DNA from 3 places in the Streptomyces sp. NPDC001970 genome. Region 1 is predicted to be linked to each of the others. Evidence: riboswitches for the same ligand, from Rfam matches in the RefSeq annotation. Region 1 holds a riboswitch; each other region holds the start of a gene.
The links. Region 1 has a riboswitch for cobalamin ahead of ACWCP0_RS22740 (ribonucleoside-diphosphate reductase subunit alpha). Riboswitches for the same ligand answer to the same signal wherever they lie in the genome.
Positions count from the first base shown of each region.

Region 2: linked by a shared signal. The riboswitch ahead of cobN (cobaltochelatase subunit CobN) and the one ahead of ACWCP0_RS22740 (ribonucleoside-diphosphate reductase subunit alpha) in region 1 are both predicted to bind cobalamin.
Region 3: linked by a shared signal. The riboswitch ahead of ACWCP0_RS06170 (cobalamin biosynthesis protein) and the one ahead of ACWCP0_RS22740 (ribonucleoside-diphosphate reductase subunit alpha) in region 1 are both predicted to bind cobalamin.

Region 1 is NZ_JBSFDW010000019.1:33,729-40,982, reverse strand. It holds gene ACWCP0_RS22765 (extracellular solute-binding protein) at 1-74, opposite strand, end outside; gene ACWCP0_RS22760 (GntR family transcriptional regulator) at 369-1,136, shown strand; gene ACWCP0_RS22755 (DUF3311 domain-containing protein) at 1,437-1,691, shown strand; gene mctP (monocarboxylate uptake permease MctP) at 1,688-3,313, shown strand; gene ACWCP0_RS22745 (GNAT family N-acetyltransferase) at 3,447-3,959, shown strand; cobalamin riboswitch at 4,002-4,126, shown strand; gene ACWCP0_RS22740 (ribonucleoside-diphosphate reductase subunit alpha) at 4,257-6,635, shown strand; gene ACWCP0_RS22735 (ribonucleotide-diphosphate reductase subunit beta) at 6,635-7,254, shown strand, end outside.
Region 2 is NZ_JBSFDW010000006.1:49,281-56,534, forward strand. It holds gene ACWCP0_RS09855 (flavin monoamine oxidase family protein) at 1-166, shown strand, start outside; gene ACWCP0_RS09860 (precorrin-2 C(20)-methyltransferase) at 194-1,708, opposite strand; gene ACWCP0_RS09865 (precorrin-8X methylmutase) at 1,717-2,358, opposite strand; gene ACWCP0_RS09870 (cobalamin biosynthesis protein CobG) at 2,355-3,716, opposite strand; cobalamin riboswitch at 3,790-3,933, shown strand; gene cobN (cobaltochelatase subunit CobN) at 3,968-7,254, shown strand, end outside.
Region 3 is NZ_JBSFDW010000003.1:347,136-354,389, reverse strand. It holds gene ACWCP0_RS06185 (class II aldolase/adducin family protein) at 1-407, opposite strand, end outside; gene ACWCP0_RS06180 (anion permease) at 673-1,908, shown strand; gene ACWCP0_RS06175 (hypothetical protein) at 1,925-2,155, shown strand; cobalamin riboswitch at 2,292-2,431, shown strand; gene ACWCP0_RS06170 (cobalamin biosynthesis protein) at 2,463-3,422, shown strand; gene ACWCP0_RS06165 (cobyric acid synthase) at 3,419-4,951, shown strand; gene ACWCP0_RS06160 (putative cobaltochelatase) at 5,181-7,220, shown strand; gene cobO (cob(I)yrinic acid a,c-diamide adenosyltransferase) at 7,220-7,254, shown strand, end outside.

The DNA.
Region 1 (7,254 bases):
CTGTCGGAGCCACATGCGGCAATGCTGACCATCATGCCCGCGACGCCGATCGCCGCGATGAGCTTGCGCTTCACGCCACCCTCCTCAGGGATGCTGCAACCCCCCGCCCACCGCGAAGACATACGGAGACATACGCCGAGTACTGCTCGTGGGGCTGGGACTTGGTCTTTAATGGTTTAGACCAGTACTCGGGAGCTTGGCCTAGACCTTTAGGGGTGTCAAGGGTGTATAAGAAGGGCTGTCGCGTCCGTTATCGGACCGACACCTGAGGGAGGGCGACGACCCGTGACCGGAGCGTGCCACCATGTGAGCCGCAACAGACGGAGGTGCCGGTGACGGCAGCAGCACACGAGTCGGGAAGGCAGGCCATGGCCACGGACGGGGGCGGCACCGAGGCGGAGAACGGGACGGGAACCCGTACCGCGCGCGTGCCCAAGTACTACCGGCTCAAAAGGCACTTGCTCGACATGACGGAGACACTGCCGCCCGGCACGCCCGTACCGCCCGAACGCACGCTCGCCGCCGAGTTCGACACCTCGCGCACGACGGTCCGGCAGGCCCTCCAGGAGCTGGTCGTCGAGGGCCGGCTGGAACGGATCCAGGGCAAGGGCACCTTCGTCGCGAAGCCCAAGGTGTCGCAGGCCCTCCAACTCACCTCCTACACCGAGGACATGAAGGCACAGGGCCTGGAGCCCACCTCTCAACTACTGGACATCGGATACGTCACGGCCGACGACACACTGGCCGGCCTGCTGGACATCTCGCCGGGCGGCCGGGTGCTGCGGATCGAGCGGCTGCGGCTGGCGAGCGGCGAGCCGATGGCGATCGAGACGACCCATCTGTCGGCGAAGCGCTTCCCCGCGCTGCGGCGGTCGCTGGTCAAGTACACGTCCCTGTACACGGCGCTGGCCGAGGTGTACGACGTCCATCTGGCGGAGGCCGAGGAGACGATCGAGACCTCCCTGGCCACGCCCCGCGAGGCGGGACTGCTCGGTACGGACGTGGGCCTGCCGATGCTGATGCTGTCCCGGCACTCGCTGGACAGGAACGGCGAGCCGGTGGAGTGGGTGCGGTCGGTGTACCGCGGCGACCGGTACAAGTTCGTCGCGAGGCTGCAGCGGCCCGAGTCGGACTGAGGGCCGGGGAGTCCGGGGGCCGGCCTCCGGAACAGCACAGCGTCGCGCGGCCGCGGCGGGCGGAGACGGGCCGGCCGTGCCCCGGGGTATCCCGGGCGGCGGCCGAACGGTCCGGACGAGCGGTTGAGCGGTCGGAATCAGCCGCCGAGCGGTCGAATTCGGCCGCTGAGCGGCCGACCCGAGCCGCTCGGCGATTGCCGCGTCCGTTATTCGGACAAGGGTTCCATCAAGCGGAACCGTCGCCTAGATTTCGTGCGCGTTACATCAGCGCAGCTGATCAGCGACGGGACGGAGCCGCTCATGCCCGAAGTACCCGAACACAGAAAACCGATCGTCACGCCGGTACGGACGGTCGTGGCCCTCTGCCTGATCGCGCCGTTCGTCGCGATGCTCTGGGTCGGCTCGTACGCGAAGGTCGAGCCCACCTTCGCCGGGATCCCGTTCTTCTACTGGTACCAGATGCTCTGGGTCGTCGTCTCGACGGCGCTGACGATGGTGGCCTACGTGCTGTGGCAGCGTGACCAGCGCGCCCGCAAGGAAGGTGCGTCGAAGTGAAGGACGGCGTGAACGGCGTCGCACTCGCCGTCTTCATCTTCTTCTTCCTGGCCGTCACGGTCATGGGCTTCCTCGCGTCGCGCTGGCGCAGGGCCGAGAACGAGAACAGCCTGGACGAATGGGGCCTGGGCGGCCGCTCGTTCGGCACCTGGGTGACCTGGTTCCTGCTGGGCGGCGACCTCTACACCGCGTACACCTTCGTCGCCGTACCCGCGGCGATCTACGCGGCGGGCGCGGCGGGCTTCTTCGCGGTGCCGTACACGATCCTCGTCTATCCGCTGATCTTCACCTTCCTGCCGCGACTGTGGTCCGTGTCGCACAAGCACGGCTATGTGACGACGTCCGACTTCGTGCGCGGGCGCTTCGGCTCGAAGGGGCTGTCGCTGGCGGTCGCGGTGACCGGCATCCTCGCGACGATGCCGTACATCGCCCTGCAGCTCGTCGGCATCCAGGCCGTGCTGGACGTCATGGGCGTCGGCGGCGGCGAGAACACGAACTGGTTCATCAAGGATCTGCCGCTGCTGATCGCCTTCGGTGTGCTGGCGGCGTACACCTACTCGTCCGGGCTGCGGGCGCCGGCGCTGATCGCCTTCGTCAAGGACACGCTGATCTACATCGTGATCGCGGTCGCGATCATCTACATCCCGATCAAGCTCGGCGGCTTCGACGACATCTTCGCCAAGGCGGGCGAAGCGTACGCGCAGATCAACCCGGCGACGGACAAGCCGCGAGGCGCGCTGGTGCCCGGGGAGCTGGGCCAGTGGGGTTACGCCACGCTGGCGCTCGGCTCGGCGCTCGCGCTCTTCATGTATCCGCACTCGATCACGGCGACGCTGTCCTCGCGCAGCCGTGAGGTGATCCGGCGCAACACGACGATCCTGCCGCTGTACTCGCTGATGCTGGGACTGCTGGCGCTGCTCGGCTTCATGGCGATCGCTGCCGGGGTGAAGGTGACCAACGGTCAGCTCGCCATCCCGCAGTTGTTCGAGAACATGTTCCCCGACTGGTTCGCGGGTGTGGCCTTCGCGGCCATCGGGATCGGCGCGCTGGTGCCTGCAGCGATCATGTCGATCGCCGCGGCGAACCTCTTCACGCGGAACATCTACAAGGACTTCCTGAAGCCGGACGCGACACCGGCGCAGGAGACCAAGGTGTCGAAGCTGGTGTCGCTGCTGGTGAAGGTGGGCGCGCTGGCCTTCGTCCTGACGATGGACAAGACGGTCGCCATCAACTTCCAGCTGCTGGGCGGCATCTGGATCCTGCAGACCTTCCCGGCACTGGTCGGCGGCCTCTTCACACGGTGGTTCCACCGCTGGGCACTGATCGCGGGCTGGGCGGTCGGCATGCTGTACGGCACGATGGCGGCGTACGGGGTCGCGAGCCCCACACAGAAGCACTTCGGTGGGTCGTCGGCGGAGATTCCCGGGATCGGGGAGATCGGCTACATCGGCCTGACGGCCTTTGTGCTGAACGTGGTGGTCACGGTCGTCCTGACGTTCGTGCTGCGTGCGGTGAAGGCGCCGGACGGGATCGACGAGACGTCCCCGGAGGACTACACGGCGGACGCGGGGGACGCGGGCGTCAAGGCGGAGCTCCCCACGGTCGGCGCGAGCACGCACTGACCCACGGGAGGCTCTCGTCCGCGATCGGCGCAGGCTCGGTGAGCCTGCGCCGATCGCCGTCTCACGGCAGGGCCCTCGACGGGCGCCGGTGCTCGCCCGGACCGCCGTCGCCGCCGTGAGGAAGACTGCCGGCATGGACTTCATCATCAGGCGCGCCGAGCCCGCCGAGTACGAGACGCTCGGGGCGATCACGGCGGAGGCGTACCTCGGGGACGGGCTGCTCGACTTCGGGGAGGACGACGAGTACCTGCACACCTTGCGGGACGTGGCGGCGCGCGTCGAGGACGCCGAGGTACTGGTCGCCGTGGAGGCGCAGGGACGGGTGCTGGGCGGGGTGACCTTCGTCGCGTCCGGCGGCCCGTGGGCCGACATCGCTCGCGAGGGCGAGGCCGAGTTCCGGATGCTCGCCGTGGCCAGGGAGGGCCGTGGCAAGGGCGCCGGCGAGGCGCTCGTCCGGACGTGCGTCGACCGGGCACTGGCCACCGACGGGTGCGTGCGGCTCGTCCTGTCCACGCAGCCCTCGATGCACACCGCGCACCGCATCTACGAGCGTCTGGGCTTCGTACGGACCCCCGAGCGGGACTGGGAGCCGATCCCCGGGCTGGCCCTGCTGACGTACGCCCTGGAGCTCCGTCCGACGCCGTGACACAACATGTGGTGGGTGATGTAACTCCCCGCCCCCACATGTATGCTCATGCTCGCTGTCGCCGCAGGGGAATCCGGTGCGAACCCGGAACTGTCCCGCAATGGTGTGCCGGCGTGCATGTGCGCGCGCCTGCGAGTCCAAGGACCTGCCGACGGTGCGCCCGGACCGTCCGGCCCGGGTGCCCGAACGTCCGGGCCTCGCGGAAAGGCCGGTGGACGCGGCGCACCTGCCCCCACAGGCGTGCGCCCGTGCCCCGAGCGCCCCGCCGGCCCCGAGCCGAGCGAGGGAGAGCACCCCGTGACCATCGCGCCGCCCGATCCTGCTTCAGTGCAGCGTGCAGACCGAGCCGATGGGCCAGGCACCGCGCTGCTGCGGACCCTGACCGACCTCACCGCCGACCTCCCCGACACCGACCCGGGCCGGGTCGCCGCCGCCGCGCTCCGCGGCCGGCAGGCGGGCTCGGACGAGGCCGAGCTGCGGGAGCTCGCGACCGAGGCGGCCGCGGGGCTGATCTCCGAGGACCCGGCGTACTCGCGGCTCGCGGCCCGGCTGCTGAGCCTCACCATCACGGAGGAGGCGACCTCACAGGGGGCGGCCGCCTTCTCCGACTCCATCGCCGTGGGCCACCGCGAGGGCCTGATCGCGGACCGGACCGCCGCGTTCGTACGCACCCATTCCGCCCGGCTCGACGCGCTGATCGACGGCGCCGCGGACGACCGCTTCGGCTACTTCGGTCTGCGCACGCTCTACAGCCGCTACCTCCTGCGGCACCCGATCGCACGCAAGGTCATCGAGACGCCGCAGCAGTTCATGCTGCGCGTGGCCGCCGGGCTCGCCGAGGACGACTCGGTCCGCGCCCTCGACGAAGTCGCCGCGCTCTACGGGCTGATGAGCCGGCTCGACTATCTGCCCTCGTCCCCCACGCTCTTCAACTCCGGCACCCGCCACCCGCAGATGTCGTCGTGCTATCTGCTGGACTCCCCCCTCGACGAGCTCGACTCCATCTACGACCGCTACCACCAGGTCGCACGGCTCTCGAAGCACGCGGGCGGCATCGGCCTCTCGTACTCCCGTATCCGCTCACGCGGTTCGCTGATCCGCGGCACCAACGGCCACTCCAACGGCATCGTGCCGTTCCTGCGGACCCTCGACTCGTCGGTCGCCGCCGTGAACCAGGGCGGCCGCCGCAAGGGCGCGGCCTGCGTCTACCTGGAGACCTGGCACGCGGACATCGAGGAGTTCCTGGAGCTGCGCGACAACACGGGCGAGGAGGCGCGCCGTACGCACAACCTCAACCTCGCGCACTGGATCCCCGACGAGTTCATGCGCCGGGTGAACGCGGACGCCGACTGGTCCCTCTTCTCCCCGGCCGATGTGCCCGAGCTCGTGGACCTGTGGGGCGACGACTTCGACGCCGCGTACCGGAAGGCGGAGGCGGCAGGCCTCGCCCGCAGGACCATTCCGGCCCGCGACCTCTACGGCCGCATGATGCGCACCCTCGCGCAGACCGGCAACGGCTGGATGACCTTCAAGGACGCCTCCAACCGGACCGCCAACCAGACCGCCGAGCCCGGCACGGTCGTGCACTCCTCCAACCTCTGCACCGAGATCATCGAGGTCACGAACGACGGCGAGACGGCCGTCTGCAACCTGGGCTCGGTCAACCTGGGCGCCTTCGTCACCCCGGCCGGTGACATCGACTGGGAGCGGCTCGACGAGGCCGTCCGCACGGCCGTGACCTTCCTCGACCGCGTCGTCGACATCAACTTCTACCCGACCGAGCAGGCGGGCCGCTCCAACGCCAGGTGGCGCCCGGTGGGCCTCGGCGCGATGGGCCTCCAGGACGTCCTCTTCAAGCTCCGGCTGCCCTTCGACTCGGCGGAGGCGAAGGCCCTTTCCACGCGCCTCTCCGAGCGGATCATGCTGGCGGCGTACGAGGCGTCGTGCGAACTCGCCGAGCGCAACGGCCCGCTGCCCGCCTGGGAGCAGACGCGCGCCGCGCGCGGAGTGCTGCACCCCGACCACTACGACGTCGAGCTCACCTGGCCCGAGCGCTGGGCGGCCCTGCGCGAGCGGATCGCGACCAGCGGCATGCGCAACTCCCTCCTCCTCGCGATCGCGCCGACCGCGACCATCGCCTCGATCGCGGGCGTGTACGAGTGCATCGAGCCCCAGGTCTCCAATCTCTTCAAGCGCGAGACTCTGTCCGGTGAGTTCCTGCAGGTCAACTCCTATCTCGTGGACGACCTGAAGAAGCTGGGCGTCTGGGACGCGCAGACCCGGGAGGCGCTGCGCGACTCCAGCGGCTCGGTGCAGGGCCTCAACTGGATCCCGGCGGACGTGCGGGAGCTGTACCGCACGGCGTGGGAGATCCCACAGCGCGGCCTGATCGACATGGCGGCGGCCCGCACCCCGTTCCTGGACCAGTCGCAGTCGCTGAACCTCTTCATGGAGACGCCGACCATCGGCAAGCTCAGCTCGATGTACGCGTACGCCTGGAAGCAGGGCCTGAAGACGACGTACTACCTGCGCTCCCGCCCGGCGACCCGCATCGCCCGTGCCGCATCCGGCGCGAGGCCGGTCGCCACCACCGTCCCCCTGCAGCAGGCGGCCCCCGACGCCGACGCGATCGCCTGCTCCCTTGAAAACCCCGAGTCCTGCGAGGCCTGCCAGTAATGTCCCACCCGTCGCCCGACCACCACCCCTCAACGACGGCGCTTCGCGCCGACTCCTCCCGAATTCCGAAGAATCTGCTCGACCCGGGCTTCGAACTGACACTCCGTCCGATGCGCTACCCGGACTTCTACGAGCGCTACCGGGACGCCATCAAGAACACCTGGACCGTGGAGGAGGTCGACCTCCACTCCGACGTCGCCGACCTCGCCAAGCTCTCCCCCGGGGAGCAGCACATGATCGGCCGGCTCGTGGCCTTCTTCGCGACCGGCGACTCGATCGTCGCGAACAACCTCGTGCTGACGCTCTACAAGCACATCAACTCCCCCGAGGCGCGGCTGTATCTCTCCCGCCAGCTCTTCGAGGAGGCCGTGCACGTCCAGTTCTATCTGACGCTGCTGGACACCTACCTTCCCGACCCGGAGGACCGCGCGGCAGCTTTCGCCGCCGTCGAGAACATCCCCTCGATCCGCGAGAAGGCGCAGTTCTGCTTCACGTGGATGGACTCCGTCGAGACGATCGACCGTCTGGAGACCAGGGCCGACCGCCGCCGCTTCCTGCTGAACCTGATCTGCTTCGCGGCGTGCATCGAGGGGCTGTTCTTCTACGGCGCCTTCGCCTA
Region 2 (7,254 bases), on a different contig from region 1:
CCATTTCCCGCCGGGCGCGCTGACCGGTTACGGCAGCGCGCTGCGCGAGCCCGTGGGCCGTGTCCACTGGGCGGGTACGGAGTCGGCGACGCTGATGCACGGACTGATGGAGGGGGCGGTGCGCTCCGGCGAGCGCGCCGCCCGCGAAGTCCTGGCCGTGAACTGATCGCCCGCGCGGCGTGTGCCGCCCGGGCTAGACGGGGTACGTACGCGGGGTCCAGACGACGGTCTCGCCCTCACTCTCGCCCTCGCCGTCGCCCGAGCCCCGCCTGACCGTGCGCGTCTGCGAGGAACCGACCAGCAGCAGCGTCCTCATGTCGACCACCGCCGGGTCCAGTTCGCCGAGGCGCACGATCCGCACGCTCTCCTCCGGGCCGCCCACGTCGCGCGCGACGACGACCGGGGTGCCGGGAGCGCGGTGTTCCAGGAGCAGCTCGCGGGCCTTGGCCACCTGCCAGGTGCGGCTGCGCGAGCCCGGGTTGTAGAGGGCCAGCACGAGATCGGCCGCGGCCGCGGCATGCAGCCGTTCCGCGATGACCTCCCACGGCTTGAGCCGGTCGGAGAGCGAGATCGTCGCGTAGTCGTGGCCCAGCGGAGCGCCCGCGCGAGCGGCCGCAGCGTTCGCCGCGGTGACGCCCGGCAGGACGCGTACGGGCACGTCCGCGTACGGCTCCTGCGAGGCGACCTCCAGCACCGCCGTGGCCATGGCGAAGACGCCCGGGTCGCCGCCCGACACCACGGCCACGCGCCGCCCGCGCCGCGCGAGGTCCAGCGCGAACTCCGCGCGCTCCGACTCCACCTTGTTGTCGGAGCCGTGGCGGCGCTGGCCCGGCCGCACCGGCACCCGGTCCAGGTACGTCGTGTAGCCGACCAGGTCGTCGGCGGAGGCGAGCGCGCCCCGGGTCTCGGGCGTCAGCCAGAGCGGACCGGCCGGTCCCGTGCCCACGACGACGACCTCACCCTCGGCACGCGCGGCCGGAGGCACCTCGTCGACACGGCTCGGCAGCACCGCCACCGAGAAGTACGGCACCGAATCCGGATCCACGTCCGCCAGCCGGTCCGTGCGCTCGCCGTCCATCGTGGCGCGCTCCACGTACCGCGCGTCGTCCAGCCGCCCCGCGCGCTCCAGCGCCCGCCGCACCGCAGGGAACGTACGCCCCAGCTTCATCACGACGGCCGAGTCGGTCGAGGCCAGACGGGCCGTCAGCTCCTCCTCCGGCAGCGTGCCGGGGATGATCGTCAGGACTTCCTCCGCCTCGCACAACGGCTTCCCGAGCCGTGCCGCGGCCGCGCTCACCGACGTGACCCCGGGGATCACCTCGGTCGGATAGCGGTGGGCCAGCCGCTTGTGCATGTGCTGGTACGAGCCGTAGAAGAGCGGGTCGCCCTCCGCGAGCACGGCGACGGTCCGCCCCGCGTCGAGATGGGCCGCGAGGCGCTCCGCCGCCTCCTCGTAGAAGTCGTCGAGCGCGCCGCGGTAGCCGCCGGGGTGGTCGGTGGTCTCGACCGTGACCGGGTACATCAGGCGCTCCTCGATGTGGTCGGGGCGCAGATGCCTCGCGACGATCGAGCGGGCGATGGAACGGCCGTGCCGGGCACTGTGATACGCGACGACGTCCGCCTCCGCGACGACTTCGGCCGCCCGCAGGGTCATCAGGGACGGGTCGCCGGGACCGAGCCCGACTCCGTACAGCTTCCCGGTCGTCATCCCGCTGCTCATTCCGCCTCACTCGCCATCGCGTTGATCGCCGCCGCGGCCATGGCGCTTCCGCCGCGCCGCCCGCGTACCACCAGGTGCTCGATGCCGCTGCTGTGCCCGGCGAGCGCGTCCTTGGACTCGGCGGCGCCTATGAAGCCGACCGGGACGCCGATGACGGCCGCCGGACGGGGTGCGCCCTCCTCGATCATCTCCAGGAGCCGGAAGAGTGCGGTGGGCGCGTTGCCCACGGCGACGACCGAGCCTTCGAGGCGGTCGCGCCACAGTTCGAGGGCAGCGGCGCTCCGGGTCGTTCCGAGCTCGGCGGCGAGTGCCGGCACGGACGGGTCGGAGAGCGTGCAGATCACCTCGTTGTCGGCGGGCAGCCGCTTGCGGGTGACGCCGCTGGCGACCATCCGGGCGTCGCACAGGATGGGTGCGCCGGCGCGCAGGGCCTCGCGGGCGCGGGCCACCACGGCGTGCGAGTACGCGAGATCGCGGACGAGGTCGACCATGCCGCAGGCGTGGATCATCCGCACCGCGACCTGGCTGACGTCGGCGGGGAGCGCGGAGAGGTCGGCCTCGGCGCGGATGGTGGCAAAGGACTGGCGGTAGATCTCCGCGCCGTCCTTCTCGTAGTCGAACACGGTGCTCTCGCTCATTTCCTCGTACGTGACGCCGCCGTCACGGCGTCGGCCAGTGCAGTTCGGGTGACGGGCACGCCGTTCACCTCGTAGCGGTCGCCGCCCGTCGCGACCACGTCCACGTACGCCCCGTGGGGACGCCCGCAGCGCCGTTCGCAGCCCGACCAGTACACGGGCAGGCCGCCGCCCGGCGCCGCGTCCGCCCGTACGTCGGACAGGGACTTGGCGCACCCGGGCCGGCCGGTGCAGGCGCCGTACCAGGCGGAGTGAGGTGCGGTGATGAACCCCGCCCGCGCGAGTGCGGCAAGCCGTGCATCGGCCGCGTCGCGATCCGCGAAGCCGGGCACGACCACCCCGCGCCACGGAGTGAGCCGCACCTCGCCCCCGGGCGCGGGCAGCAGCGCCCGCACCTGGCGGACGGTGAGCCGTCCGAGCGGCGCTCCGACCGACAGGGCCCAGCTTTCGGCCCCTTGGACGACCCCGGGGAGGGGGCCCGCGGCCGGCCGGCCTCCGGCGGTGTCCTCCCCACCCCGCCCCTTCCCGGACGGGGGCTCCGCCCCGGACCCCGGGACAGGACCGGGAACCGGCTGCGGGCCCGGATGTCCGTCCTCGACCGCCGGACGGGCTCCGAACGGGAAGAGCTCCGCCGCGACACCCGCCGCCTCCAGATACGCCCCCACCGGCACGGCCTGCCCCACGGGCAGCTCCCGCACCCGCCACGCCCCCGTGCCCGCCGCGGCCGCCGCGGCGAGGAACGCTTCGGCCGCGGCGAGGGCGGCACGCGGCGCGTCAGCGGTGCGGACGCGGAAGGCCTGCGGCCCGACGCGCAGGACCGCCACACCTCCCGGCTCTGCGAGCAAGGTCACATCCGCACCGAGCCCCGCCACATCCCCGCGCCCGTCGTCCAGCGCGAACAGGAAACGCCCCGAAAGCCCGGCCGCCCAGTCGCTCGCGCACAGCAGTTCGTCCAGTCGTCGTGCCCACAACTGCACATCGGCACAGCCGAGTCCGTCGAGTCCGGCGAGCGGCGATGCCACCAGGTTCCGTACCCGCTCATGGGTCTCGGAGGGAAGCAGCCCGGCTTTGCGGAGCAGCGCCGCGAGTTCTGCCCCGCAGCCCTCGCCGAGGCCGCGCAGCTCCACGTTCCCGCGCGAGGTGATGCTCAGCGCACCGTCTCCCAACGCCTCGGCGGACGCGGCCAGAACCTCGACCTGACGAGACGTCAGAAGACCTGCGGGAAGCCGGAGTCGGGCCAGCCCGCCGTCGTCCGCCGCATGCAGCCGCAGTGCTCCCGGGCAGGCATCTCCCCGGTCCCGTATGCGGGTTTCGCCCCGGTCCGGGGGTGTTGGTGGTGTCGGCGGCATGGCGGCGAGCATACCCACGTCCTCCCCACGTCCCTGCCCGCGTCCTTCGGGCTCCTCCGAGGTGACCGCCCCGGTGGCAGCGAGCAGCCTCTACTATGCAGACGGCACAGGGTCCCAGGACCCTAGGGAGGAAGCCCGGTGAGATTCCGGCGCGGTCCCGCCACTGTGAACCGGGCCTCGTCACGCGGCCAGGTGAGTCAGGAACTCCCGCCGTCCTACGACCACCCGGGGCGCGGACACCCCGAGGAAGGCCTGCGCACGCGATGACGCACGCGACGATCCTGCTGCTGTCGACCTCCGACACCGACCTGCTCAGCGCCCGCGCGGCCACAGGCCCGGTCGACCACCGCTTCGCCAACCCCTCCCGCCTCGCGCTGGAGGAGCTGCCCGCGCTGCTCGACGGCACGGACCTCGTCGTCGTACGCCTCCTCGGTGGCATCCGTGCCTGGCAGGAGGGGATCGACGCACTGCTCGCGCAGGCGCGGCCCGTGGTGGTCCTCACCGGCGAACAGGCCCCCGACGCACAGCTGATGGAGGCGTCCACCGTCCCCATCGGCATCGCGGCCGAGGCGCACGCCTACCTCGCGCACGGCGGGCCGGCCAACCTGGAGCAGCTCGCCCGGTTCCTGTCCGACACGGTCCTGCTCACCGGCCACGGCTTCGAGCCGCCGGCGCCCGCCCCCACCTGGGGCCCCCTCGACCGCACCCCGCGCAGCACGACCGGCCCCACGGTCGCGGTCCTCTACTACCGCGCCCACCACATGAGCGGCAACACCGCCTTCGTCGGCGCCCTCTGCGACGCCGTCGAGGACGCGGGTGGTCAGGCCCTTCCCCTCTACGTCGCATCGCTCCGCGCCCCCGAGCCCGAGCTGCTCGACCGGCTCCGAGGCGCCGACGCCGTCGTCACCACCGTCCTCGCCGCGGGCGGCACCAGGCCCGCAGAGGCACAGGCCGGCGGCGACGACGAGTCCTGGGACGCGGGTGCGCTCGCCGCGCTCGACGTGCCCGTCCTGCAGGCGCTGTGCCTGACCGGGTCGCGCAGCACATGGGAGGAGAGCGACGAGGGGCTGTCCCCGCTGGACGCCGCGAGCCAGGTCGCGGTCCCCGAGTTCGACGGCCGCCTCATCACCGTCCCGTTCTCCTTCAAGGAGATCGACGAGGACGGCCTGCCCGCGTACGTCGCCGACGCCGAGCGCGCGGCCCGCGTCGCCGGGATCGCCGTACGGCACGCGCGGCTGCGCCACATCCCGAACGCCGGCAAGCGCCTCGCGCTCGTCCTGTCCGCGTACCCGACGAAGCACTCCCGCATCGGCAACGCCGTCGGCCTCGACACCCCCGCGTCCGCCGTCGCTCTGCTGCGCCGACTCCGCGACGAGGGCTACGACTTCGGTACGGAGGAGATCCCCGGCCTCTCCCCCGTGGCCTCCGGCACGGGAGGTGCCCCCGGCCGCTCCGGCGACGAACTGATTCACGCGCTCATCGAGGCGGGCGGCCACGACCGGGACTGGCTCACCGACGAGCAGCTCGCCCGCAACCCGGTCCGTATCCCGGCGGCCGACTACAGGCGCTGGTACGCCACGCTCCCGCAGGAGCTGCGCGAGCACGTGGAGCAGCACTGGGGCCCGGCGCCGGGCGAGATGTTCCTGGACCGCTCCCGCAACCCGGAGGGCGACATCGTGCTGGCCGCCCTGCGGCGCGGCAACCTGCTGATCCTCATCCAGCCCCCGCGCGGCTTCGGTGAGAACCCGATCGCGATCTACCACGACCCCGATCTGCCGCCCTCGCACCACTACCTCGCCGCCTACCGCTGGATCGCGGCCGCGGAGGACGACGGCGGCTTCGGCGCCGACGCGATGATCCACCTCGGCAAGCACGGGAACCTGGAGTGGCTGCCCGGCAAGAACGCCGGCCTGTCCGCCGCCTGCGCGCCCGACGCGGCGCTCGGCGACCTGCCGCTCGTCTACCCGTTCCTGGTCAACGACCCGGGCGAGGGCACCCAGGCCAAGCGCCGGGCGCACGCCACGCTCATCGACCATCTCGTGCCGCCGATGGCCCGCGCCGACTCGTACGGCGACATCGCACGCCTGGAGCAGCTGCTCGACGAGTACGCGCAGATCTCCTCCATGGACCCGGCGAAGCTGCCCGCCGTCCGCGCCCAGATCTGGACGCTGATCCAGGCCGCCAGGCTCGACCACGACCTCGGCCTGGACGACCGCCCCGACGACGACGGCTTCGACGACTTCCTGCTCCACGTCGACGGCTGGCTGTGCGAGGTCAAGGACGCCCAGATCCGCGACGGACTGCACGTCCTCGGCGGCGCGCCCACCGGCCCCGAGCGGGTCAATCTCGTCCTGTCGATCCTCCGTGCGCGGCAGATCTGGGGCGGCACGACCACCCTGCCCGGACTGCGCGAAGCCCTCGGCCTCGACGAGTCCGCCGCGACCCGTACGACCGCCGACGAGGCGGAGGCCACGGCCCGTGCGCTGGTCGAGGCGATGGAGGCGGCGGACTGGAACCCGGCCGCGGTGCCGGCCGTGGCAGCGGGCCACGGCCCGCAGGTGGCCGAGATCCTGCAGTTCGCCGCCCAGCAGGTCGTCCCGCGCCTGTCCGCCACGACCGACGAACTCGACAACAGCGTCCACGCGCTGAACGGCGGCTTCGTCCCGGCCGGTCCGTCCGGCTCGCCGTTGCGCGGACTGGTCAACGTCCTGCCGACCGGCCGCAACTTCTACTCCGTCGACCCCAAGGCCGTCCCCTCCCGCCTCGCCTGGGAGACCGGCCAGGCCCTCGCCGATTCGCTGCTCACGCGCTACCGCACCGACAACGGCGACTGGCCGACCTCCGTCGGCCTCTCCCTGTGGGGGACGAGCGCGATGCGTACGGCGGGCGACGACGTCGCCGAGGCCCTCGCCCTGCTCGGGGTCCGGCCCGTCTGGGACGACGCGTCGCGCCGCGTCACCGGCCTGGAGCCCGTCCCGGCCGAGGAGCTGGGCCGCCCGCGCATCGATGTCACGCTCCGCATCTCCGGATTCTTCCGGGACGCGTTCCCGCACGTCATCGGACTGCTCGACGACGCGGTACGGCTCGCCGCCGCGCTCGACGAGCCCGCCGACGTCAACCACGTACGGGCCCATGCCCAGGCGGACCTCGCCGAGCACGGCGACGAACGCCGCGCCACGACCCGTATCTTCGGCTCCCGCCCGGGCACGTACGGCGCCGGCCTGCTGCAGCTGATCGACTCCCGCGACTGGCGCACCGACGCGGACCTCGCCGAGGTCTACACGGTGTGGGGCGGCTACGCGTACGGCCGCGGGCTCGAAGGACGCCCGGCGCGCGAGGAGATGGAGACGGCGTACAAGCGGATCGCGGTCGCCGCGAAGAACACGGACACGCGCGAGCACGACATCGCCGACTCCGACGACTACTTCCAGTACCACGGCGGCATGGTCGCCACCGTCCGCGCCCTGCGCGGCACCGCGCCCGAGGCGTACATCGGCGACTCCACCCGACCCGAGACGGTCCGTACGCGGACGCTGGTCGAGGAGACGTC
Region 3 (7,254 bases), on a different contig from region 1:
ACCAGGGTGGAGACGGCGGTGGCGTGCACGGCATGGGTGTGCACGACGGCCGTCGCGTCCGTGGCGTGGTAGATCTCCAGATGCAGCGGCAGCTCGCTGGTGGGGGTGAGCGCGCCGAGCAGCTGCCGCCCGTCGAGGCCGACGGCGACGGGGGCCTGCGCGCCGAGCCGGTCGTAGGGCACTCCGCTCGGGGTGACCAGGACCAGCTCGCCGTCGTCCGTGGAGACCCGTACGGAGACATTGCCCGAGGTCCCGACGACGAGTCCGTCCACCGCGGTTCTGCGGGCGGTGGCCACGAGGTCCGCCCAGGCCCGGCCGACCACGTCCTCCCGCTGGTCCTGCCGCTGCTCGTGCCGCTGCTCGTTTGGCTGGTCCCGCCCCGGTGCCTGTCCCTGCTGCCTGGTCATGCGGTGATCCTTTCAGGGCATGCGACGCAACAGCGGCCGAAGCCTTCCGAGCGGCCGGGAGTGAGCAGGATCTCCTCGGCGGATCGACGACCCGGCTGCCCGCCCGCGAAACCCCGCATTAGCCCGGTTTCCGCCACTCTTCCCTTCGCAGGCGGAGTGGGTGCATCCACCTTGGGACACCACGCCGCCCGCCTCAGTTCACCTTCCGTTCATCCAGGTTGCCTACGGTCGGCGAGCCACTGACATCCAAAAGAAGCCTGGGTAAATGGAAAACATCACGCTTCTGCTCGGGATCGTGATCGTCACCGCGCTCGTGTTCGATTTCACGAACGGTTTCCACGACACAGCCAACGCGATGGCGACGACCATCTCGACCGGCGCACTCAAGCCCAAGACGGCGGTGGCCATGTCCGCCGTGCTGAATCTTGTCGGCGCATTCCTGTCCGTCGAGGTCGCCAAGACGATCTCCGGCGGGATCATCAACGAAGAAGGCATACGCACCGAAGTGATCTTCGCGGCGCTCGTCGGCGCCATTCTGTGGAACCTCTTCACCTGGCTGCTGGGCCTGCCGTCCAGCTCCTCGCACGCACTCTTCGGCGGTCTCATCGGCGCCGCCGTGATGTCCGCCGGTTTCTCCGCCGTCAACGGCGGGACCATCGTCACCAAGGTCCTGATCCCGGCCATCGCCGCGCCGGTCGTGGCGGGCCTCGCCGCGCTCTTCGCGACGAAGCTGACGTACAGGATCGGCGCCAAGGCCGACGACAAGGCCACGTCCAAGGGCTACCGCGCCGGCCAGATCGCCTCGGCCGGACTCGTCTCCCTCGCCCACGGCACCAACGACGCGCAGAAGACCATGGGTGTCATCACCCTGGCCCTGGTCACCGGCGGCGTCCTCGCCCCCGGCTCGAACCCCCCGATGTGGGTCATCGTCTCCGCCGGTCTGGCGATCGCGCTCGGTACGTACCTGGGCGGCTGGCGCATCATCCGCACCATGGGCAAGGGCCTGACCGACCTCCAGCCGCAGCAGGGCTTCGCCGCCCAGACCAGCGCCGCGACGGTGATCCTGGCCTCCTCGCACCTCGGCTTCTCGCTCTCCACCACCCAGTCCTGCTCAGGCGCCGTGATGGGCGCGGGCCTCGGCCGCAAGGGCGGCGTGGTCCGCTGGTCCACCGCCACCCGGATGTTCGTCGCCTGGGGTCTGACACTGCCGGCCGCCGCGGCCGTGGGCGCCGCCGCCGAGTTCCTGACCAGCCAGGGCGCCTGGGGCATCGCCGCCGTCGCGCTGCTGCTGATCGCGGGCTCGGGTGTGATCTGGTCGCTCTCGCGCCGCAAGCCGGTCGACCACACCAATGTCACCGACGACGAGATCGGCGCGAACGGCACCGACGCCGGGGCCGGTTCGCTGGACGGCCTCAAGGTCACCATCCCCGCGCCGGCCGCTCCCGCGGCCGCCGGTGAGCCCGCCCCCGCACCCGCACCCGCACCCGCCGCCACGGTGTAAGGAAGTAACGAACAGCATGAAGATCGACTGGGCAGCTCTCGGCTCCGTCTTCGGCGTGAGCCTCGTCGTCACCGTCGCGCTGGTGGGCCTGTTCACCCTGGGCATCGTGGGCCTCGCCAAGCAGCAAGCCGCCTCCGCGCAGGGTGGTTCGGGCGGTTCCGCGGCCCTCGCGCGCACGGGCGCCTACGCCTGCTTCGCGCTGTGCGCTGCGGCCGTGGCGTACGGGATCCACCTGATCGTCGTCTGACAGCCGGCGCATCCTCGTCACAGGGGCCGGACACACCTTCGGGTGCGTCCGGCCCCTGTCGTACGTCGGACTCGCAGCCGGACTCCGCTGTGGGACTGCGCACACTGTCCCGCCGCAGGTCAGGGGCGAGTTGACGGGTGTTCGCGGCCGTGGTGGACTTCCGGAGCCATTTACGGCGGCAGAAGAGGAAGCCGGTGCGAATCCGGCGCGGTCCCGCCACTGTCACGGGTGCACTCCACTCCCGGAGCCAGGAACTCTCACCGCCGGTCACGTCGAGCCAGGGCGCGGACCCTGAGTGAGGACGAACATGCGTGCAGAGCGGACCTTTGCATGCGGTGCAGCTGCCGGACTCGCCGGCGACCTGCTCTTCGGCGATCCGCGCCGAGGACATCCGGTCGCCGCGTTCGGCCGGGCCGCCGCTGCCGTCGAACGGGTGCTGTGGCGCGACCACCGCGGGTGGGGCGCCGTGCACACCGTCGTGTGCGCCGGGGGCGCGATCGCAGCGGGTGCGCTGGCCGCTGCTTCCGTACGCCGTTCCCGTACGGCGTCCATCGCGCTGACCGCCGCGGCCACCTGGGCCGTCGTCGGCGGTACGTCGCTGGGGCGGGAGGCCCGGGCGATCGGCGGGGCACTGGCGGCCGGTGACATCGAGGTCGCCCGGGAGCGGCTGCCGCATCTGTGCGGGCGCGACCCGCAGGCGCTGGACGGCCCCGGGATCGCCCGCGCGGTCGTCGAGTCCGTCGCCGAGAACACCTCCGACGCCGTCGTCGGCGCACTCGTGTGGGGTGCGCTCGGCGGAGTTCCCGGGCTGGTGGGCTTCCGTGCCGTGAACACGCTGGACGCGATGGTGGGTCACAAGTCGCCCCGCCACCGCCGGTACGGCTGGGCCTCGGCGCGGCTCGACGACGCCGCCGGCTGGCCGGGCGCCCGCCTCACCGCCGCACTCGCGGTGCTCGCCGGCGGCAACCCCCGCGGTGCCGTACGGGCCTGGCGCGCGGACGCCGCGAAGCACCCGAGCCCCAACGCGGGCCCGGTGGAGGCGTCGTTCGCGGGGGCTCTCGGCGTACGGCTCGGCGGGACGCTCTCGTACGCCGGACGAGTCGAGCACCGCCCCGTGCTCAACAGCGGCGGCCGGGCCGTCGAGGTCGCGGACATCGAGCGTGCGGTACGGCTGTCGAGGCGCGTGGGGGTGCTGGCACTCGTGGCGTGCGCGGGCGCGCGGGCGGCCGCCGGGGCCCTGAAGGGGATGAAGGGGAGGCCCGCATGAGCGGGGGCGGACTGCTGGTCGCCGGAACCACGTCGGACGCCGGCAAGAGCGTCGTCACGGCCGGGATCTGCCGGTGGCTGGTGCGCCAGGGCGTGAAGGTCGCGCCTTTCAAGGGACAGAACATGTCCCTCAACTCCTTTGTGACCCGGGAAGGTGCGGAGATCGGCCGGGCGCAGGCCATGCAGGCGCAGGCGGCGCGCGTGGAGCCGTCGGCGCTCATGAACCCGGTGCTGCTGAAACCGGGCAGCGACCGCTCCAGCCAGGTCGTCCTGATGGGCAAGCCGGTGGGCGAACTGAGCGCGCGCGGCTACCACGGGGGCAGGCAGCAGGCACTCTTCGAACCGGTCATGGAGTGCCTGGAGAAGTTGCGGAGCACGTACGACGCCGTCATCTGCGAGGGCGCGGGCAGCCCCGCCGAGATCAACCTGCGCCGCACCGACATCGTCAACATGGGCATCGCACGGGCCGCGCGTTTCCCGGTGCTGGTGGTCGGGGACATCGACCGGGGCGGGGTCTTCGCGCAGTTCTTCGGTACGACGGCGCTGCTCGCCCGGGAGGACCAGGAGCTGATCGCGGGCTACCTCGTCAACAAGTTCCGGGGCGATGTGACGCTGCTGGAACCGGGGTTGGACATGCTGCACGGGTTGACCGGCCGGCGGACGTACGGCGTCCTGCCGTACGCGCACGGCCTCGGCATCGACGAGGAGGACGGCCTGCGCGTGTCCCTGCGGGGCGCGGTCAGGGAGTCCGTGGTCGCCCCGCCGGCCGGGGAGGACGTGCTGCGGGTCGCGGTGTGCGCGGTGCCTCTGATGTCCAACTTCACCGATGTGGACGCGCTGGCGGCCGAACCCGGCGTGGTCGTGCGCTTCGTGGACCGCGCCGAGGAGTTGGTGGACGCCGACCTGGTGGTCGTGCCCGGCACGCGCGGTACCGTCCGCGCGCTGGAGTGGCTGCGCGAGCGGGGCCTCGCCGACGCGCTGGTGCGCCGTGCGGTGGACGGCCGCCCCGTGCTCGGCATCTGCGGCGGCTTCCAGCTGCTCGGGGAACACATCGACGACGAGGTCGAGTCGCGTGCCGGCTCCGTGGCGGGGCTCGGACTGCTGCCGGTGCGGGTGCGGTTCGCCCGCGAGAAGACCCTCGCCCGGCCGGTCGGTCAGGCGCTGGGCGAACGGGTCGAGGGGTACGAGATCCACCACGGCGTGGCCGAAGTGCTGGACGGTGAAGCGTTCATCTCTGATGACAATGGACACAGCTTGGACGGGTGCAGGGTCGGAGCGGTGTGGGGGACGCACTGGCACGGGTCGCTGGAGAGCGACGGCTTCCGGCGGGCGTTCCTGCGGGTCGTCGCGGCGGCGGCGGGACGACGCTTCGTCCCGGCGCCGGACACGAGCTTCGGGGCGCTGCGCGAGGAGCAACTGGACCGGCTGGGCGACCTGATCGCGGCACACGCGGACACGGACGCGCTCCTGCGCCTGATCGAGGGCGGTGCGCCCTCGGGCCTCCCCTTCATCGCGCCGGGCGCGCCGTGAGGCGGGGGACGGGCGCGACGCGGGTGCGCGTGGCGTTCCCGGACGCCTGCGACGGGCTTCTCTCCCCGCCCCGCCCCTTCCGCCTGACCGGATCCGAAGGAGCCCGTCCGGGCCTCGATGAGCGGGGTCGCGGCGACGGAGGCCCCGTGTACGCGCAAGGCAATCGCCCTCGGGAGGGCAACGGCGAGCAGCGCAGTCGGCGCGGCTTCATCGAAGGAGTGATCGGGCGATGACCACCCCCTATCCGTTCACCGCGGTCGTCGGGATGGACGACCTGCGGCTGGCCCTGCTGCTCAACGCGGTGAGTCCGGCGGTCGGCGGTGTGCTCGTGCGCGGTGAGAAGGGCACGGCCAAGTCGACTGCCGTGCGGGCACTCGCGGCGCTCATGCCGGATGTGGACGTGGTCGCCGGGTGCCGGTTCTCGTGTGCGCCGGGGGCGCCCGATCCCGGGTGTCCGGACGGGCCGCACGAGGCTGCGCCCGGTACGGCACGGCCGGCGCGGATGGTCGAGCTGCCCGTCGGGGCCTCGGAGGACCGGCTGGTCGGAGCGCTCGACATCGAACGGGCGCTCGCGGAGGGCGTGAAGGCGTTCGAGCCCGGCCTGCTCGCGGACGCGCACCGGGGCATTCTGTACGTCGACGAGGTCAACCTGCTCCACGACCACCTGGTGGATCTCCTGCTGGACGCCGCTGCCATGGGTGCCTCGTACGTGGAGCGGGAGGGCGTGTCCGTACGGCATGCCGCCCGCTTCCTGCTCGTCGGGACGATGAATCCCGAAGAGGGCGAACTGCGGCCGCAGTTGCTGGACCGGTTCGGTCTGACGGTCGAGGTGGCGGCGTCACGGGAGCCGGAGCAGCGGGTCGAGGTCGTGCGGCGGCGGCTGGCGTACGACGACGACGCGGACGGCTTCGCGGCGCGCTGGGCGGACGAGGAGTCGTCGCTGCGCGAACGGATCGCCGCGGCCCGGGCGCTGCTGCCCCGGGTGGAGCTGGGTGACGCGGCGCTGCGGCAGATCGCGGCGACGTGCGCGGCGTTCGAGGTGGACGGCATGCGCGCCGACATCGTGATGGCCAGGACCGCGACGGCGCTGGCCGCATGGGCGGGGCGTACGGACGTGCTGGAGGAGGACGTACGGCAGGCCGCGCTGCTGGCGCTCCCCCACCGGCGGCGGCGCAACCCGTTCGACGCGCCGGGCCTCGACGAGGACAAGCTCGACCAGACGCTGGAGCAGTTCGGCGCGGACGACGAGCCGGACCCCGACCCGGACCCCGACCCGGACCCGGGTCCCGGCGGCCCGGACGGCGGGCCCGGCGGCGGCCCGGACGGCGGTGGCGGCATTCCGCCGCAGGGGCAGGGTCCCGACGCGGATGAGGCGCCGCCCACCGGGCAGCCGGAGTCGCAGCCCGCCCCGGCCCCCGGCGCGGGCGAGCAGTCCGCCGTACGGTCCGCCGAGCCGTTCCGTACGAAGATGCTGAGCGTCCCCGGGCTCGGCGAGGGCGCGGCCGGGCGCCGCTCCCGCGCCCGCACCGAACACGGCAGGACGACCGGCGCCCGGCGGCCCCGAGGCGCGCTCACCAAACTCCACCTGGCGGCGACGGTGCAGGCCGCGGCCCCGCACCAGCGGGCGCGCGGGCGGTCGGGCGCGGGCCTCGTGGTCCGGCGCGACGACCTGCGCCAGGCCACGCGCGAGGGCCGGGAGGGCAATCTCGTGCTGTTCGTCGTGGACGCGTCCGGGTCGATGGCGGCCCGGCAGCGGATGGGCGCGGTCAAGGGCGCGGTGCTGTCGCTGCTGCTGGACGCGTACCAGCGGCGAGACAAGGTCGGTCTCGTCACCTTCCGCGGTGCGGCCGCCGAGGTGGCGCTGCCGCCGACGTCGTCCGTGGACGCGGCCGCCGCGCGCCTGGAGCAGCTGCCGACCGGCGGGCGTACGCCGCTGTCCGCCGGCCTGCTCAAGGCGCACGACGTGCTGCGCGTGGAGCGGCTGCGCGATCCGTCGCGCCGACCGCTGCTCGTGGTCGTGACGGACGGCCGGGCGACCGGCGGCCCGGACCCGGTGGCCCTGGCCGGGCGCGCGGCGCGGCTGCACGCCGCCGACGGCACCGCCTCGGTGGTCGTCGACTGCGAGACCGGTCCGGTCCGGCTCGGTCTCGCCGGACGGCTCGCCGCCGACCTGAGCGGCACCGCCATCACCTTGGACGAACTGCGCGCGGACAGCATCGCCGGGCTGGTCAGGGACGTACAGGCAACGACAACGAGGAGGGCCGCGTAGTGCCGCAGGGACAGCCGAGCGTCGTACCGGACGA